DNA from 2 places in the Companilactobacillus sp. FL22-3 genome. Region 1 is predicted to be linked to the other one. Evidence: a T-box and tRNA genes for the amino acid it is inferred to sense, from the RefSeq annotation. Region 1 holds a T-box; the other holds one or more tRNA genes.
What was found. The T-box of region 1 lies ahead of asnS (asparagine--tRNA ligase). A T-box ahead of a tRNA ligase gene usually reads a tRNA of that ligase, here a tRNA-Asn.
Positions count from the first base shown of each region.

Region 2: it encodes a tRNA-Asn, which carries the amino acid that the T-box ahead of asnS (asparagine--tRNA ligase) is inferred to sense. The anticodon was not compared.

Region 1 is NZ_JBTYYZ010000008.1:132,088-142,410, forward strand. It holds gene ACYT32_RS08880 (MalY/PatB family protein) at 1-371, shown strand, start outside; gene ACYT32_RS08885 (nicotinate-nucleotide adenylyltransferase) at 427-1,071, shown strand; gene ACYT32_RS08890 (hypothetical protein) at 1,139-1,834, opposite strand; gene ACYT32_RS08895 (alpha/beta fold hydrolase) at 1,919-2,635, opposite strand; T-box leader at 2,720-2,953, shown strand; gene asnS (asparagine--tRNA ligase) at 3,021-4,412, shown strand; gene ACYT32_RS08905 (SLAP domain-containing protein) at 4,470-6,743, opposite strand; gene ACYT32_RS08910 (SLAP domain-containing protein) at 7,077-7,676, shown strand; gene ACYT32_RS08915 (SemiSWEET family transporter) at 7,939-8,208, opposite strand; gene ACYT32_RS08920 (tRNA dihydrouridine synthase) at 8,415-9,413, opposite strand; gene ACYT32_RS08925 (histidine phosphatase family protein) at 9,569-10,177, opposite strand.
Region 2 is NZ_JBTYYZ010000003.1:21,402-31,724, reverse strand. It holds gene ACYT32_RS03455 (amino acid permease) at 1-1,295, shown strand, start outside; gene serS (serine--tRNA ligase) at 1,645-2,934, shown strand; tRNA gene ACYT32_RS03445 (tRNA-Asn) at 2,998-3,070, shown strand; tRNA gene ACYT32_RS03440 (tRNA-Thr) at 3,149-3,221, shown strand; gene ACYT32_RS03435 (FAD-binding protein) at 3,417-5,237, opposite strand; gene ACYT32_RS03430 (FAD:protein FMN transferase) at 5,371-6,300, shown strand; gene ACYT32_RS03425 (NADPH-dependent FMN reductase) at 6,396-7,004, shown strand; gene ACYT32_RS03420 (NAD(P)H-dependent oxidoreductase) at 7,015-8,226, shown strand; gene ACYT32_RS03415 (FAD-dependent oxidoreductase) at 9,362-10,323, shown strand, end outside.

The sequences.
Region 1 (10,323 bases):
CCAATCTTCTAGCTGTTCCCGGAACGATTGCTGCTTACAATGAAGGACATGCCTGGTTAAAAGCTTTGAAAAAACAATTACGGAGTAATCGGCAATTAGTAACTGATTTTGTAGAACAGAAGCTTCCTGAAATTAGATTAGTTCCCAGTGAAGCCACTTACTTGTTATGGTTTGATGTGGGACAGCTCACGCAAGATTCACAAGCTTTGAGTGACTTTATTCGTCAAGACAGCGGTTTGATCGTTAATCCCGGTTCAGTTTATCGTGGCGATGGTCAACACTTTATCCGCATGAATATTGCCAGTCCACAGGTTATGATTCAAGATGGTTTAACGCGGCTGCAAAAATCAATTCAAGATTATCAAAAATAATAAGATTTTAGACTATAATAATAACTGAAAATAGTTTCTTAAAGCAGGTGAATTTATGAATGCTGCAACGTCAGTTATTACTAAACCAAAAGTCCAGCCCCAATTACAAACGACTGGACATAAGAAGCATGTCGGTATTTTGGCTGGACCGTTCAATCCGATTCACAATGGTCATTTGATGATTGCTGAACAAGTTTATGAACAATTGGATTTGGATAAGATTTTATTTATTCCCGATAAAGTACCGCCACATCAAGGAATCAGTCGTTATATTCCCAAAGTTAGTGTCGATGATCGAATCAACATGGTAAAATTTGGAATCAGAGACAATCCTCACTTTGAGCTAGATATGACCGATATCGATCTTGGTGGAGTCAGTTATACTTATGAAACGGTCAATAAACTAAAACAGCGTCATCCTGATACGAAATATTACTTGATCGTCGGCTATGATATGGTTGAGAATCTTTCTAAATGGTCCCATATCAATGAACTTGTCAAGGAAGTTCAGTTCGTCGGTGTCTGTCGAAAAGGATTTGAGAAAAAGTCTCATTTCCCAATTATGTGGGTCAATACGCCCGTGATTGAAATTAGTTCAACAGTTATTCGGCAAAGGGTTCGTGAAGGAAAGTCGCTGAAATATTTTGTTCCTGACGATGTTGCTTGGTATATTAAAGATCGAGGAATTTATCGTAAATAAGCTAATTGGCTATTAATCAAAAAGAGAGGACCTAATTCGTGTGAATTAGGTCCTCTCTTTATTACTGTTAAGGGTTGATTCGTTGTTGCGATACGTTGGCATTACTATGCGTGTCAGCAAGCAGTAGAGTATATAGATTGAATCCGAAAAAAGCAATGATTACTAAGACGCCAGTCAATAAAAAGCCGAAGTACATAAAGCCCAGACCCATGATTAAGCCTAAGACCGCAAAACATCTAATTAAGTTTTTAGCAAAATTGACTAAACTATTTTCAGTCTTAAAAGCTTGATGATAGGCGGTATCTAACCTCTGGATCGAACTGTTACGTGGCTCGCTTTGATGAATTTCTAGCGTTAGATGGTATGGTTCGACACCGTCGACGATTTTGTCATCACCATATTCATCCGTGACAACCTCTTTAAAAGGGCCACCATGAATCAAAAGGGTAGGATAAGAATCTTGCTTGAGTGCAGACTTTAAGTCGTCGTCCAAGATTATCGAGCCAATATTTGTTGACTCTTCATTCCAAATGTTCGCAAAAACTTGGAGTTGTTTGCCATCGAAATGCGTGTCAACATGCGCTAAATCAAGATTTTCTAATTGGTAGATTTTAAAGATGAATTTATTCTTTAGAATTTGGTGGTTATTTAAACCCTCATAAATGTCTTTTTGATTAACCGCTTGGATGTGTTCAAGATATTCTTGAAGAAATGATGTGGCAGCGGTTGATAGATTGATGTCTTTCTTTACTAATATAGTCATATTTCCCCCAAAAAATGATAACGACTAACCTGAGTATAACAAAAATGTATCCGCTTTTGTGGCTTTTTATGAAAACGCTTTAAATTAACTACTGATTTCCTGATTTAGCCAATTTATTAGTAATAAACTTATAATATTTTGTTGTTTTACGTTACTGATCTGAGCTTTGTGATCACCTTTCTGTAATCCATAGCTTCCAAAACCACCATGGTTGCCACCAGCAATTTGTTCAAAATCTGTATTGGCTGGTAACAGCTTTTTGGCCTTTTGGTAGTTTGCTCTGTTTAAAACTCCATCTCTTGAAGCAGTTACGGAGAGGACGGGGATTTTGATCTTATGTAAATCACCTTCAGTTTCAGGATAGCTGGCTAATAAGAAGACACCTTTTAACTTGTCGGCATGATTCTTAGCGTAACGGCAGGCCATCGTACCACCTAATGAATGACCACCGATGATGTAAGGCTGGTTGTTTTGAACCTTATTTGCTGCATTCGTATTTAAAATTGCCAAGTCTAATGGAAATCTGACAATGTAAACGCTGTAGCCTGCTTGAGCTACTTTTTGCGCCCAAATGCTGTAACTCTTAGGGTCAACTAAGGCCCCAGGATAGAAGATAATCATTGGTTTGGTATCATCGCCTTGAAATTTGATAGTATTGCTGACGACTGTGCTTTCTTTGGCGGCGTTGTTGGCTAAGACGGAGGGAGGATACTCCTTGATTTTAATGAAACTGATACTGGCGATAACTAGAATAATTAGAAATATACCCAAACTAAGCAAAAATTTTGAGACTTTTTTCATGCTTTCCTCCATTTTCAATTATTTCTAATAATATTGTACTTTACATTCCTTATGAAAATATGCTACATTTAAGAAAATAAAAATATCTTAGATATTGAAAAGAAGGAGTACTATGTACTTTATCCACAGGGAGTCAAGATAAGTGAGAACTTGGCGTGTCGGTATATAGGAAAAACATCTTTGGTCTTCTGGCTGAAATTTCGAGAGTAGGTTCAGACGTATTCCAGTACGTTATAATTGGCAAGTATTTGATGTACTTTGAGGTGTTTTTTATAAAAAAACTTGGGTGGTACCGCGGAAAGATCTTTCGTCCCTTTTACTGGGGATGGAGGATCTTTTTTTCATTTCATCACATAGTATTCCAAAGAATTAAGGAGAAATAACAATGGAAGATGTCTTAGTGAAAGATTTATACAAAAAAGAATTTGCTGATGGTGACAAGATCACTGTATCAGGTTGGATCAGAACAATTAGAGGTTCTAAGCGTGTTGGTTTTATTGAACTAAACGATGGTTCATTCTTCAAGAATGTGCAAGTCGTTATTACTAGCGATATGGAAAATTACGCAGAAGTTGTAAAGTTTCCTATTAGTACAACAATCAAAGTTGTCGGTGAATTAGCTTTAACGCCAAAAGCTCAACAACCATTCGAAATTCATGCAACTGAAGTTGTCGAAGAAGGAGCATCAGATCCCGACTTCCCACTCCAAAAGAAAGCACACTCATATGAATTTATGAGATCGATCGCTCATTTGCGTCCTAGAACAAATACTTTTTATTCCGTTTTCCGTATTCGTTCACTAGCAGCCTTTGCCATTCACGAATACTTACAAAAACATGACTTTGTTTATGTTCACACACCAATCATCACTAGTTCAGATGCTGAAGGTGCCGGTGAAATGTTCCAAGTTACAACATTAGATTTGAACAACGTCCCTAAAACTGATGAAGGTAAAGTTGATTACAATGAAGACTTCTTTAGAAAGGAAACCAATTTGACCGTTTCTGGACAACTTGAAGTTGAACCATTTGCTTTAGCTTTCAGAAATGTTTACACATTTGGCCCAACGTTTAGAGCTGAAAATTCCCATACTGGACGCCATGCTTCCGAATTCTGGATGATTGAACCAGAAATGGCCTTTGCAGACTTGCAAGATGAAATGGATTGTTCAGAAGAATTGTTGAAATACGTAATCAACTACGTTATGGACAATGCTAAAGAAGAACTTGATTTCTTGAACGAAAACGTTGATAACACTTTGATCGACCGCTTGAAGGCAACTGCCGGTGAGGAATTTGCTCATGTATCTTATACAGATGCAATCGATATTTTGGAAAAAGCAACTGACGTTGAATTTGAAGTTAAACCATATTGGGGACTTGATCTTGATTCCGAACATGAACGTTATCTTTCAGAACAAGTTTACAAGAAGCCAGTCTTCATTACTGATTATCCAAAGGAATTCAAAGCCTTCTATATGCGTGCTAATGACGATGGTAAGACTGTCGCCGCTGCTGACTTGTTAGTTCCTGAAATTGGTGAATTGATCGGTGGATCACAACGTGAGGAACGTTTAGATAAGCTTGAAAAGAGAATGGCTGAACTTGATATGAACGAAGAAGACTACAAGTGGTACTTAGAATTGCGTAAGTACGGTGGTACAGTTCACTCAGGCTTTGGTATTGGTTTTGAAAGATTAGTTATGTACATTACTGGTATGGAAAATATCAGAGATGTCATTGCTTATCCAAGAACACCAGGTAATGCTGAATTTTAATTAGGTACGAAAAAACGTAAAGTCATTGGGCTTTACGTTTTTTTAATTCGCTGGATTTTATAAAACAGTTACGGCATCGGTTGGAACAAATTGATTTGTGGCAACACGATAGTAAGTTTTACCATTGATATAAGCGATACGATCTACTCTCCATGCAGTGTTAGCAAGAAGTTCATGGCTTGTAATGTTATTGCCTTGTGAGTCAACTAATTGTTGATCTGCATTAGTTTGGATAACAATATTTCTATTTTCATAGACATAAACACTCGCTGCTTTGACCCATTCGTTAGTAGCAACACGATAGTATGTATCACCACCGAAACTCATTTCTTTATCACTGAACCAGTCGGTCGCGGGTTTTAGACTACGATTTTGAACTTTTGACACTTCAAGCGTGTAAAGAGTGACATTGCCCAACTTAGGATGTGTAGAAACTAAACGGTCAACATCGTTAATGTCTTCAGGTGAGTTAGGTGAAATTAGTGGATCACTTGTGTCAGTTGACGTTCCACTTGAGTTATTTGAAGAGCCAGAATTATTTGTAGATGATCCAGAATTGTTATTCTTTGCAGGGTCTGCAGTAACGGTGACTGTCTTAATGATAGGAGTACCATCTTTTAGCTTGTAAGTATAAGTAACAGTGAACGTACCAGCCTTGACGACTTTACCATCTTTTAGAACACCATTTTTGTCTGTGATTGTTGTTGAAACAGCATTGACAGCATCATTACCAGTTAAAGTGGTATCATTGTTGTCTTGAACTGATTTCAAGTTGTCTGCTGCGGTCCAAGTTTCACCAACTTTTGTAGTGCCATCGGAGGCATTAATGACGTGTCTCATGGAAATATAAATGCCAGGAATTGTTCCAATAGAAGAGCCACCTGAAGTGCCTTCATTGTTAGGATTAGGATGAATAGTGGGGCCAGTTTGAGATCCAGAATTTATATATGAATATTCAGTTTGCTGTGAACCGTCAGGATTCAAAAGCATTGAGTAGCCATCGTTGTTTGCAATTTTTGTGATGCCGTTGTTAACCAAGTTAACGTAGATATCACTGATATATGTCCAATTAGTTTTGTTTGCATCAACAAGTTGGTTCTTGTCTGATTGATTAAAATTATTGATTTGGATATCGCTACCAGAAATGTAAGAAGGCATTTGATCTTGAAGTTCTTTATCAGCTGCTGTATAAGAAACATTCAACTGATTGACAGTTACGGCTGGATATTGCCCCTTGATGCTACTGCCAGATATATTATCACTAAAACCTTTAAAATAAGCTGTTAAATAAGCTTCTCTAAAATAGTTTGTATATGTATAAACACCAAGCGTAGCGGTTTGGGCTTGAGTGGTACTCTTATTATTATTTACAAGAGGTATGGTTACCTTGATTGTTTGACCCACTCCTAAAGAAGTTCCAGATGGAACAATCTTAATTTCATTTACACTGGATAGTTTAAAATTAGGATCGTCTGCGATATGTTGCTCATAAGTAGCGTAGCCACCAGTGTCTGTTAGGTAAGTAACTTTAGCCCCTGTAGGTAGTCCGGTAATGTAGGACTTTAGGTCAGTGTCATCAGACATCAGAATACTATTATTATTATACATTTTTTCATATTTTGGCAACATCAAAACTGTTTCATAGTCAGATTGTGCCTTATCAGAGGTATTGGTAATCGTGTAATTTGCAGTTATAGTTTTTGCATGTGCATCTACAATTATAGTGTCATCTTTGTTGTCATCAGTTGATTGAGATGTTGCACTGGCTTTGTCATTAGTTGCACTGATAGAAACTGCCGCCTTAACTGGATCTGGATAATTAAGGGGCTTTACTTCTGGATTATTGATCAAAACATCGTCAGAATTTGTGGCAGTATCAACAACAGGTTGAGCTTCTTGAGTTGAATTTTTAGTGGTATCGGTGTCAGAGCCATTATTTGTATTATTAGTAGTGGTTGATGATTCCAAATTCGTTCCAGCTGTTGTACCGGTTGAAGTATTTGAAATATCATCACTAGCAGCTACGACACCAGATTTGGTTGTGTCAGTTTCAGAATTATTTTGGCCAGCGTTGGAATCCATCTTATTTGATGTTTCATTAGTGATGCTGCTATTTCCATTGTCTTTGATACTTGAGCTGTCAGCGATTGCTGCTTCATTCTTGTTAACATTGCTTGCTTGTTCAGTAGATGAACCAGTTGAATCCGATGTAGTATCGGCCTTTGCTGTATTAGTTTGAACTAATTGGACTCCTAAAGCTGCTACTCCGAGGGCAGTTACGATAAACTTTTTATTAAATTTTTTGTATGAATTAGAATGTACTTTTTTCATTATTATCCCTCACAATAAATTTTCCTGTTTTTAAAAGTATAATTTTATCTTTAATTACTATCCAATTCGTATTCTAGTTCTATGTGAGGACATTAATATATCATTATATGTAAGAAATAATTTCCTAATATGATTAGACATAAAAAATAATATGCTTAATAGTTATTGTAACCTTAGGAAAATAAATTTGTGATTTAGGATAAAAATAAAAACCGATATGGTGAGGATCACCTGAAACTATAAATAATTATTTTAATATTGATTTGCTGATAAATTTACTCTATTATTAAATTGTTCATAATATAGGATGAACTTTTATAAGGGGGATTTTTTATGAAAACTGCAAAATCTGTAGCTTTGCTTGCCGCTTTAGCTATAGCAACTATAGGGGGACTTGCTACATCGCAAAATGATGTTTCGGCTTCTGGAGTTGCCACAACCACTACTCAAGGTCCAGCTAGACTTTATACATCTACTGGAAGTTTGATTACTGATCGAGAGCTCGCTCCAAATACTAAATGGGCTGTTGGTAAAACAATTTCTATTAATAATGAAACTTTTTATCAAGTTGCAACTAATGAGTATTTGAAAGCAGCCGATTCGAGCTTAGATGGTAGCGCTACACAACAACCTGCTCAAACTGCTTTGATTGGAACAGTATCTACACCAAGTGGAACACTTACTATCAGCAAAAGGTCAAATGATTTTTCTGATACCTTTTTGCCACAAGGTTCTCAATGGAGAATTGGTAAATACATTGTTAACCGTTTAGGTAAGAAGTATGTTCAAATTTCTAATGACGATTATGTGCCAATTAGCCATATGACTTTTAACCACCCATTGCCTGAGCCAACATCTGATCCTGATTTTTATTATTACTGGCAAATGGATCCAAATTTGAATCCTGGCTATACTCCACACACTGATTATTAATTACGAAAAGTGGGTCTAAACTTTATCGTGTTGGTAGATTATTTCTACTGACACGATTTTTTTAGACCAATCAAAAAAAGGACATCAATAATATCCTTTATAATATAACCACGATTTTTGCCGCGAAACGAAAATCAGAAAATATAAAGAGGTATTATCATGTCCCAAGATGATTTTGTCCTAAAAATACTAAATATAACAGTTACTAATATCAAAATAATTGATTGTATCATCAATATCTAACAATCAATATAGTCTTTCATTATCCAAAGTTAAAGATTGCAGTGATGAAGGTGGCTGCACCAAGGAAAATGCCAGGAATATTAGCCCAGACGATTGGCCAATCCCTTTCTTTCTTGAGCAAACCGTAAGCTGTCCAAATCGTGCAGTTGATAAATGCAACTAATGGCTGAATAGGATTACCCTTAGATCCTGATAGGTTTGACATGATTTGTGGGATGTACGAAACATACATCAAAACTGACATCAAACTAGCCACTGTCCCAATTTTTTCTACTTTTTCTGAACTGATTTTCTGCAAATAATAACTTCCTTTCATCTCTCAGCTTTTTTTGTCATCAGTTTAATTGGACAAAAATTCTTTTATTAGATAATTCAGTGTATTTACACTAAATCAGACAAACTGTCTTGTCAATTAAGACGCTGTTTCACGGAAACAATTGTATTCAAAAACCCGCAATGTAAATAAATCATTGCGGGTTTAGTCTTTTCAACAAATTAGTTTAGATATTGATCACGATTTTTTAAAACTTCTCGCACCTCGTCAGTACTTTTTGCATCAAGCATAGCGTTTCTTAAATCAGTCGCTCCCAGTTCAGGACGGGCATAGATTTTAAAGAAGCGTTTTAAAGATGGGAAACGGGGAACGTCGTAGTGGGTTGAGAACTCATCAAATAAATCAAGCTGCATTTTCAATAATTCTAGGAGTTCATCTAATGAGTGTTCTTGGGGTTTCGGTTCAAAAGCAAAAGGACTTGCAAAGACGCCACGGCCAATCATGATACCATCTAATCCGGGATGTTCTTGAGCTAGTTTCAGACCAGCTTGATAGTCAGGTACATCACCATTGATTTGGAGGAGTGTTTCAGGAGAAATTTCATCACGTAATTTGATTAGATCATCAATTAATTCAAAGTGAGCAGGAACTTTACTCATTTCCATTTTTGAACGCAAATGAATCGTTAACAATTGAACGTGTTGATTCAACAACACTGGAATCCATTCCTTGTATTCTTCTGCTTTACTGTAACCTAGGCGAGTTTTGACACTGACAGCAAGGTCAGTAGATTTGGCGGCTTCAATAACAGCTTCGGCAGATTGTGGATTACGGATCAGGTCGCTACCACCATGATTTTTAATGACAGTTCCGTCAGGACAGCCAGTATTGATGTCAATTGCCTTGAATCCTTGATCCTTTAAAGCAGCACCGGCGAGCACAAAGTCCTCTGGCTGGTTCCCCCAAAGTTGTACGACAGGTGTCATTTTATCAGTAGGTTCCATATATAGTCGTCCATGAGCAGGAAATTTGGTAGTGGAGTCAGTGATACTCTTGGCATAAACGAATTCACTGAAAAAGACGTCCGGGGGGCAGGCTTTAGCTATTACTTGGCGAAAAACAGTGTTGCTAACTGCTTCCATTGGAGCCATCGTGAAGAAAGGCCGATGTTCTTTCCGAGCTTTAGCAGCAATCTCTGGCCAAAAATTTGATTCTGTCACGTTCATTACTTCCTTTAATCTAATTGTTTAATTCCATATCATTATATATTACTAGTTTCTTTGAGTAGAATCTAATGATTGCTTTTTATAAATGATATTTGTTGTAAGAAAAAAAAATACCAATCTTTCAATTAGTATCCCTAATTTGTGATTAATTATTTAATATCGCTCAACCGTCCATAATAAATCAAATAACGACGTCCACTATCCGACAATTTCAACTTGGTGACACTCGCATTATCAGGTTCCATAATATCGACGATATCTGGTACTTGGGTCACTAATTTAACCAATGATCTAGTGACGAAACCATGACAGACAACTAAAATCTTTTGATCGCCTTTTTCTTTCATATCTTTCAGAAAGCTTTCTAATCGCTCCCAAACTTGTTGATATGATTCACCTTGTTGGGCGTACTTAATATAGTCTTCAGTGATATAGCCATTTTCATCAAAGCCATCCGGATGTTTTGCTTTGACTTCATCTGCGACCAAGCCGTCCCAAGATCCATAATTGATTTCTCGCAAGCGAGCATCGGTATGAATCTCGTGAACATTTTGGTTCAAAATCTCGGCCGTCTGATAGGCACGTTTTAAAGGACTGGAATAAACTTCATCAAAATCATTAATATTTAAAGATTTAAGCAAATAATTAACTTGTTTGCGACCTGTTTGATTCAAATCGAGATCGGTAGCGGAACCATTGATTTTTCCAGTGTAATTAGTATCAGTTTCACCATGTCTGACAATATATAATTCAACCATTTTGAACCCCCAAATTATTTTAGTATTCCATAAATACGTTTTCATTTCTTCTTATATTATACCCATAAAAGTTTTGATTGTTGAAAAATTCATTTAGATATCAGTTTTAAGATGGAGCAAATTGATTCAGAAAATTAAACTTAAAA
Region 2 (10,323 bases), on a different contig from region 1:
GTATCATGGTTTATTTCTTGATGACCAGTCTTGGTGAAATGGCAACTTATATGCCTGTTTCAGGATCTTTTGCTACATATGCAACAAAATTTATTGATCCAGCCTTTGGCTTTGCTTTAGGTTGGAATTATTGGTTCAATTGGGCCATCACTTTAGCGGTAGATTTATCTACTATTTCTTTGGTGGTGAGATATTGGTTCCCAAGCTGGTCTTCTTGGAAGATAAGTTTGACTTTTATGATCATTTTATTAGTCATCAACTTCATTTCAGTAGGATCCTTCGGTGAGACGGAATACTGGCTCTCATCGATCAAGGTTGCAGCAGTAATTATCTTTTTGATCTGTGGTATTTTGACAATTATGGGTATCTTAGGTGGACATGGTTCAGTTGGTCTATCAAATTATACCTACAAAAGTGCACCATTCGTAGGCGGAGTACCAGCTATCCTAAGCGTCTTCGTCGTTGCCGGGTTCTCTTTTCAAGGAACTGAGTTGATTGGGATCACTGCTGGTGAGTCAGCAACTCCTGAAAAGAGTATTCCTAAGGCCATTAAACAAGTCTTTTGGAGAATTTTATTATTCTATATTTTGTCAATTGCAGTAATTGGAGCATTGATTCCTTATACAAGTCCTAATTTATTAGGATCAGGAGCAGGAGATATTGCTATCAGTCCTTTCACGATCGTCTTCAAAAAAGTCGGTATTCCTTTGGCAGCTGGAATCATGAACGCCGTTATTTTAACTTCGGTTATTTCGGCAGCTAATTCCGGTTTGTACGCTGCTAGTCGGATGTTGTGGTCAATGAGTAAGAACGGCATGGCACCTAAGGCCTTTCAAAAAACTAATGGTCGTGGAGTACCGGTTTATTCATTGATTTTGACAGCATTGGTTGGTGCAGTTGCATTATTTACGAGTTTGTATGGTGATTCGTTCTATGAATTACTAGTGGCAGCTTCTGGTTTGACTGGATTCATTGCCTGGTTAGGAATTGCTTTTTCACATTATCGTTTCAGAAAAGCTTATCTGTATAAGGGCTATAGCTTGGACGATTTGAAGTATAAAGCTAAGTGGTTCCCATTTGGTCCTTTATTGGCCATTGTCTTGGGAATCATCATCATCTTAGGTCAAGATGTTCGTTCGATGGTTGACTTTAACTTTGGCCGACTCTTGATCAGCTACAGTGGATTGATTATTTTGTTCATCTGCTGGGCTTACTACAAGATTAGATATAAGACCAAATTCTTAAAACTAGAAGATATTGATGTCGAAGAAACTAAAAGAGGCACTGACTACTAGTTGAAATTTGATCTAAATTAAATTATGATTAACGAAGAATATTAAAAAGCTTAAAGAGTGCCTACTCAAAAACCTTTCAGAGAAGCGATGGTTGGTGAAAATCGTGATGGTTATATATTCCAGCATTCTAGCAACGGGTAATGCCGTTCGGGTTGATCCGATAAAATCTGAAAGTGCAGTGTATTTGTATACGCTGAAGCTGGGTGGTACCGCGAATGGCCGATTCGTCCCTTTAGAGGGATGATTCGGCCATTTTTTATTTTCTCAAGATTTTTTTGCCACAGTTTTGGTTGAATCAAAATGGTGACAGTAAATTAAGTTATTACTGATATGTAAAAGGAGAGCGTTTATGTTAGATATTAAATTGATCAGAAAAGACCCTGAATGGATCAAAAACAAGTTGGCTTCTCGTGGTGTAAAAAGCGATGAAATTGACGAACTATTATCATATGATAAAAAACGTCGTGAATTGTTAGTTCAAACAGAAACTTTGAAGGAAAAGAGAAACACAGTTTCCCAAGGTATCGCTAACAAGAAACGTAATAAAGAAGACGCTAGTGATGAAATTGCTGCTATGAAACAAGTTGGAGCTGACATTAAGAAAATCGATGCTGACTTGGAAGAAACTGAAGGTAAGATGAATTACATTTTGGTCCGCCTACCTAATATTCCTGATGATTCTGTTCCAGTTGGACCTGATGATAGTACTAATGTTGAAATCAGAAAAGTTGGTGCGATTCCTAAGGAAGGTTTCAAACCTCGTCATCACTGGGATATCGGTGAAGAATTAGGAATTCTTGACTTTGAACAAGCCACAAAGGTTTCTGGATCACGCTTCGTTTACTACATCGGCATGGGTGCTCGGCTTGAACGTGCGGTTTATAACTTTATGTTGGATCAACATCAAAAAGAAGGTTATACCGAAGTTATCCCTCCATATTTGGTCAACAATGGAGCAATGTTTGGAACTAGTCAATTTCCTAAGTTTACCGAAGACGTTTATACGGTTATGGTTGACGAAAATCCTTTGACTTTAATTCCAACAGCCGAAGTTCCTTTGACAAATTACTTTGCCGATAAGATTTTGGACGAAAAAGATTTGCCTAAGTATGTTACAGCTTTGACACCTTGTTTCCGTTCTGAAGCTGGTTCTGCTGGACGTGATACTCGTGGCTTGATCAGAATGCACCAATTCAATAAGGTCGAGATGGTTAAAGTTTCTAAACCTGAAGAATCATACAATGAATTGGAAAAATTGACTGCTAATGCTGAAAATATCTTGAAGCAATTGGGCCTTCCATATCACGTGATCGTACTTTCAAGTGGGGATGCTAGTTTCAGTTCCGCTAAGACTTATGACCTTGAAGTCTGGATGCCTGCTCAAGATAAGTATCGTGAAGTTTCAAGTTGTTCTAACTGTTTGGACTTCCAAGCACGTCGAGCACATATTAGATATCGTGATGCCAATGGTAAGACACAATTGGCTCATACCTTGAATGGTTCTGGACTTGCTGCCGGCCGTACTGTAGCTGCAATTCTTGAAAACTATCAAAATGAAGATGGTTCAGTGACAATCCCAGAAGTTTTGGTTCCATACATGGGTGGCGTAACTAAAATTACTAAAGAAAATGCCAAATAGTTATTGACCTTAAGTCTATAAATTGATAAGATTTAATAGTTCTGTTAAGAGCTATTAAATTATTCCGGTTTAGCTCAGTTGGTAGAGCACCTGACTGTTAATCAGGTTGTCGTCAGTTCGAGTCTGACAACCGGAGTTATAAATACTTAGGAATTACCTAGGTGTCCCATAGATTACATCTAGTTGATGAGATTAGATGTAATCTTTTTATTAAGCCGTCTTAGCTCAGTTGGTAGAGCATCGGTATCGTAAACCGGCGGTCACAGGTTCGACTCCTGCAGACGGCATTCTTGATAAAGTATTGATGTAACAAACTCCCAAGAGAAACCTTAGTGTTTCTCTTTTTTTATTTTCCCTGCTAAAAACAAGTATTAATGTAAATAGAGCGGCAACTCAAAATCGAGTTGCCGCTCTATTTAGTCTAAGCACAAGCAATTGTGCTTTTGTCCCACAGTTATGTTCTAACTTCATAGTTTGAGTAATTATTTAATTTGCTTTAAAGCATTGGCGACAGCTTCTTTGATAGCTTTGCTAGAAGCAGAAGCACCGGAAATTGAATCGACATCAACGGAGTTTTTTGCCACGATTTCTTGTGGTAATTCTTTGACTGCTTTGAGTCCATAATCATCGGATTCACTTTGCTTTAGGACTTCGATTGCTTGAATATCATCTTTGTTCTCAGCGGTAACACGGACGACGATTTCATTTCCCATCCCAGCAGTCGATTTACCGATATATTGATTCTCTTTAGTCTCATAGTTTTCTTCACCGATATCTGAACCAAGACCGGATTCGTGAACGCTGGCAGAAGTTTGAGCATCGACTGTCGGTGTAGCAATTTCTTTTTTAAGACTAGCAGCATTTTCACCGGCAATCTTTCCAAAAATCAAATCTTCGGCTAGGTTACTACCACCGTTATATTGGCGTCCCATTAAACTACCCAATTCACCGGCAGCGTATAAATGAGGGATCACCGTATCGTCATTATCCAGCACCTCAGCTTGAGAATTATGAACCGGACCTCCTTGAGTATTCAATAATCCTTGTACCATGGCCAAAGCGTAGTAAGGACCATCATCAAAGGCACTCAAGGTATCAGCGTCACGGTTAAAGGCATAGTCATGCTTTATTTCAGCAAAGTGGTTGAAGTCCTTGATTGTTTGACTAAGTTTTTCAACTGTGACATCGAGGACTTTTGCTAAAGCAGTCAGGTTGTCAGCTTTAACAACTGAGTCTAAAAATTCTGGGTAAGGGGCGTCTTTATCATTAGCTAATTCATCGTACTTCTTTTGGTCGAAGATAACGAACGGATGACGTTGAGCCAAAGGAATCCGCCAGTTTCCGTGATCTTGAATGTGTCCGTGACGGTGCATCTCATTTTCATCGAAGTAGCGAGTACCATCATCGCCAACAACGATTAAACTGCCTTGATGGAAAGCGGGCCAATCGAATGGTAAGAATTGTGAACGTTGACCGGCTTTAGGTTTTGGCGTGAGTCCATGGAAAATGCCATATGATTCGTAATTATTCATATTATAGAGTTTAGCACCAACTTCACTGGCCATTTTAATGCCGATACCCTTGTTGTAGAGTGAGCCAATAGGATTGAGGCTAGTTTCGCCTAAGTAGTTCTCGACCATTTGCGGATTGTTTTCAAAGCCACCTGTTGCCATAACGATGCCGTTCTTAGCTTGGACGTTCAATAGTTGACCGTTACGCTCGATTTGGACACCAACAATGGCGTGATTCTTAGGATCTTGTATCAAGTGTTTGGCTGGCGTATGGTACAAGACATCAATTTGATCGGCTCGGTTGAGGACTTGTTGACGAAGATTTTTCCACAGTGCCGAGTCAGCTACTCCTTCGTGGACTGCGACTAGTTCATGAGTCTTTTGACCACGGAATTCGGGGTATTCATGTGCCATGAAGTACAAGGCTTTTGAGACTGGTGAATCGGGATGTTTACCCATAATAAAAGGCGTTACGCCTAAATATTTACTCAAATAATTAGGAATTTGATAGAGACCTTGAACAAAAGTATCCATTAAATCGTGATCATATGACAAAGGGAAAGCTAAATCTTCGTAATACTTACGTAAATCTTCAAGATCATCACCAGATGAAATAACTTGTCCTGCATAACGGGTATTACCACCTTCGTGACCTTCGGGTGCTGAGTCAGTAATGAGAACTTTGGCTCCGTTATCTGCGGCAAAACGAGCTGCCGAAGCTCCAGCACCACCGAATCCTAAGACAATCACATCATAAGTTGCGTTCCATTTTAAATTTGAATCTGCAAACATTTCACTCACTCCATTTCCTCTCAATGTTATGATTAATATAACTCTAAATATAATCATTGTGAATAAGTTCTCATTATTGAAAACGACATGTTTCACTGCTATAAAGAATTTAGAAACGAATTGAGGAAGTATCATGGGACTAATCAATAAGAGTTATTATGCGTTAGGAACGGTCATAAATTTATCAGTTGCGACGCCTGCCACCGAAAATGATTTGGAGGCGGGGTATAACTTGATTCAGCGTTTTGAAGATAAGTTGACTGTCAATCGAACTAAATCAGAGGTCATGTCGATCAATGACAACGCCGGGATCAAAGCAGTCGAGGTTCCTGTGGATACATATGCTCTGATTAAGGAAGCTGTCTTGGTCAGTCGCAAACATCTAGGGTTCAATGTCGCAATTGGACCGTTGGTTAAATTGTGGAAAATTGGCTTCAAGGGTGCTAATAAACCAACAGATGCAGCTATTCAGGAACGCCTAAAAATTATTGATCCAGAAAAAATCCTTCTTAATGACCAACAGCACTCAGTCTTTTTGTTGGAAAAGGGTATGGAGATTGATTTGGGCGGAATCGCTAAGGGTTATATCGCCGATTGTATTAAAGCGTTGTGGCAAAAACGTGGTGTAGAAAGTGGCATCATTGACTTAGGTGGCAATGTCTTATTAGTTGGACCAAGCCAGCACGCTGACAAGTTGTGGAATATTGGGGTTCAAAATCCAACTGCACCAAGGGATGTATCGTTAGGTGTGATTCAAACTAAGGCAAAGTCGATTGGGACGTCTGGAATTTATGAACGGAAGTTAGTTATCGATGGTCACGAGTATCACCACATGTTTGATTCCAAGACCGGTTATCCGATCAGTAATAATCTGGCCAGTGTCACGATTGTGAGTGATCGTTCAATTGATGGCGAGATTTGGTCTACTATTGGCTTTTATCAAGGCATGGAAAAAGGAGCTGCTTTGATAGAATCGCAACCTGGAATCGAGGCTATTTTTGTGACTAAAGATTTGCAGACGCATGTGACTAGTGGCCTGTTGACGAGCTTTCATTTAATATAATTTTTGTACATAAAAGCGATTACAAAATTATATTGATTTTATTCGTGAATCATTTTACAATGTACTTGAGAATATATAGAAAATGGGATGATGATATGAATAAGTTTATTGCTATTGTTGGAACCAATGCCAGTCAATCAACTAATCGGGAATTGCTAAAATATATGCAAAGACATTTTCAAGATCAAGCTACGATTGAGATAGTTGAAATTGCAGGCTTTCCAATCTATAAGAAGAGTGCTGATCAATACATTCCTGAGGGAATCAAAAAAATTGCTCAACGAATCGAGGCTGCTGATGGAGTGATAATTTCAACGCCAGAATATGACCATTCGATTCCCGCCGCTTTGACTAGTTTCTTAGCCTGGTTATCGTATGAAATCCATCCCTTTGTCGATAAGCCAGTAATGATCACCGGTGCTTCGTACGGTTCGTTAGGATCATCAAGAGCCCAAGCTCAGTTGCGTCAGATTTTAGATTCACCTGAACTAAAAGCTCGGATCATGCCTAGTTCTGAATTCTTATTAGGCCATTCATTACAAGCGTTTGACGATAAAGGAGATTTAAAAGATGTTCAATTGGTTGAACAATTGGATGGTCTCTTTAAAGACTTTGAACAGTTCGTTAATATTTCCAAAGAATTGAATCATGCCCATGACATCAACAAGAAAAAGGCTGAACAATTCTCCTGGGACAAAGATTAGAGGGAAAACGATGAAATTTGTTGGAATAGCAGGATCGATTGCCGATCAATCATATAATCGAATGTTACTACAATTTATGGAAAAACATTTTGCAGGAGTTGCTGATATCGAATTGTTGAATATCAATGATGTACCGATGTTCAATGAAGATGATGATCAAACAAACAGTGAAGCAATTCAAAATTTATGCCGCAAGATCAGTGCTGCTGACGGAGTTATCATGGCCACACCAGAACACAATCATACCGTCACGTCAGCGTTAAAGAATGTGATCGAATGGCTATCTTATGAAGTTCATCCTTTGGATGGCAAGCCAGTGATGATCGTTGGAGCCTCATATCATAATCAAGGTTCTTCCAGAGCACAATTACACTTACGTCAGATTCTTGAGGCACCCGGTGTCAACGCTATCGTTATGCCAGGGAATGAATTTTTGTTAGGAAATGTTAAAGAAGCTTTTGATGAAAATGATGATTTAAAGGATCAACGAACGATTGATTTTCTACAATCAACGTTAGAAAAATTTGTTAAATTTGCGAAGGTGATTAATATGATGGGACAAACAAATGGATACGAAGATGAAGATTTAAGTGGTAAGAAAGGAACAGACACTACTGTTCAAGGTATCGATATGAATGCTGATGATTGGTTGGATCAGGCTGCTAAAAAGGTCAATGCAGTTGACGGCAATACTTACGTTAAATTAGATAGTGGTTTATTGACAGTTAATCAATTGAATTACTTCCTCAAGACGATTCCAATTGAATTGACTTATGTCGATGAGAATAATCAATTTATTTATTACAATAAATTCTTGCCAACTGAAAAGATGTTAGCTAAAAGAACTCCTGATCAAGTGGGTGATGGTTTAGATAAAGTTCATCCAAGCATCGAACGTGTCATCACACATGTTAAGCAAGTTATCAACGCTCTAAGAACTGGCGAAACGGACTTAGTTTCAATGCCTGTCCCTGGTGGCGACGAAGAAAAGCATCATGTTATGCATTATTACAAAGCAATGCATGATGAAGAAGGCAACTACAAAGGTGTTAATGAGTGGGCCGTCGATCTAAAACCAATCGTTGACGAATATCTCAAAGCTACCGGTCAAAAGTTAGTTAAGGATCCAGATGCTAAATTAGATGCAACTTCCGGTGCTTCTAAGAAACCAGAAGTTAAAACCGAAACAGTCGATGCTACAACGAGTGCTTCAAAGCACTAAATCAAAACGAATTAATGATAATTGTCTGATTTTATTCGAATTAATATTGAAAAAAATGCAAAAAAAAACAGCCTGTCTGGGGGGACGGGCTTGTTTTTTTTGTTACACCATGCGTGTAACGGCATTACCAGTAGTGTCAGGGAAAAGATATGAATGCTTGTGAGGTTTCCATATTATTGTCAAATAGAGAGGGATTTGAGGGATTTGTTAATTAATTTGTTAATTAATGAAAGCATTCAAAGTAAATTATTGTAATGGGATACGCATTTGAGGGTGTGAAAGAAAATTGATTGAGGGGGGCAATCTTCTTTCAGAATGCGTTAAGCATAAGGTAAGCAGTATGAGGATGTACCGCTTATCTTCATTAAGAGTTAAAAAAAGGAAGAAATAGCATTTACATATCTTTGTCCCTTTCACAGTTATTAATATACCACATATGTTTAAACAGAAAGATTCATATTTGAAAAAATTTCTTTTATAAATCTGATTCAAGCCTAAACATTAAAAAATGGCAAAAAAAAACTAGCTCATCTTGGGGGGACGGGCTTGTTTTTTTTACTACAAGAATGTGTAGCAGCATTACCAGTAGTGTCGGAGGTAAGACATGAACGCTTGTGAGATTTCCAAATTGTCAAATAGAGAGGGATTTGTTATTAATGAAAGCATTCAAAGTAATTATTATAATGGGATACGCCTTGAAAGGAAATTGATTGAGGGGGGCAATTTTCTTCCAGGCGAGTAAGCTTTTTAAGATTAACGATATGAGGATGTACCGTTAACTACATTAAGAGTTAAAAAAAGAAGGAATTTGCATTTTTCATATCTCTACCTCTTTCACGATTACAATATACCACAGGTGTTTAAACAGTGTAACTCAATTTTGATAAAAATATTTATTTATAATTAAACACACAAATTCTACTATTTGTGCAATTATAATGGTAACCTAGTTTTTTCGGCGCCTGTATACTTAATACACAGATATAGAGAAAATGAGGAATAACGTTACGCAATTATAATTAACATTCAAATATTTATAATCCAGATATATTTTTTTAAATAGTATGTAAACGCTTTAATTATGTTAAAATGTTAACTATAATGTAAATATAACGTAAAAAAGGTGGCTACAATTATGAAAGTTAGTATCGTAGGTTGTACACATGCTGGAACATTTTCAGCAATGAACATTTTAAAGGAGCATCCAGATTGGGAAGTCTCCGTCTTTGAACGTAATGATAACCTTTCATTCTTATCATGTGGGATTGCTTTGTGGGTCAGTGACCGTGTTTCAGACCCTAATAAGATGTTTTATGCTAGCCCAGAAGCTTTGACAGAAATGGGTGCTCACATGCACATGCAACATGATGTAACTAACATTGATTTTGACGCTAAGAAATTATCAGTTAAGAACTTAGTTAGCGGCGAAACCTTTGAACAGCCTTATGACAAATTAGTTATTACAACTGGTTCTGCTCCAATCGTTCCACAAATTCCTGGAATTGATTCAAGTCGAGTAAAACTCTGCAAGAACTGGACTAACGCTACAGAATTAAAGGAAAATGCTTCTGATATTAAGAGCGCAATCGTTATCGGTGCTGGATATATTGGTGCCGAATTAGCAGAAGGCTATTCAACACTTGGTAAAGAAACAACCTTGATCGATGCTTTGCCAGATGTTTTAGCAAAGAACTTAGATCCAAATATGTCAGCAGTAGCAGAACAAGATTACCGTGATCACAACGTTACATTGGGCTTGAATGAAAAAGTTCAATCATTCGAAGAAACAGATCACAGCGTTATTGTTAAGACTGATAAGAACTCATATGAAGCCGATATTGCCGTTATGTGCGTTGGTTTCCGTCCTAATACTGATATGTTCTCAGATCAATTTGAAACATTACCAAATGGAGCTTTGATTGTTGATGAATATATGCACACAAGTAAAGCAGACGTCTTCTCAGCCGGAGATGCCGCTTCAGTCTTCTACAACCCAACTCAAGACAATCAATACATTCCATTAGCAACTAACTCCGTACGTCAAGGTATTTTAGTAGGTAAGAATATCGAAAAAGATACCGAAGCATACATGGGTAC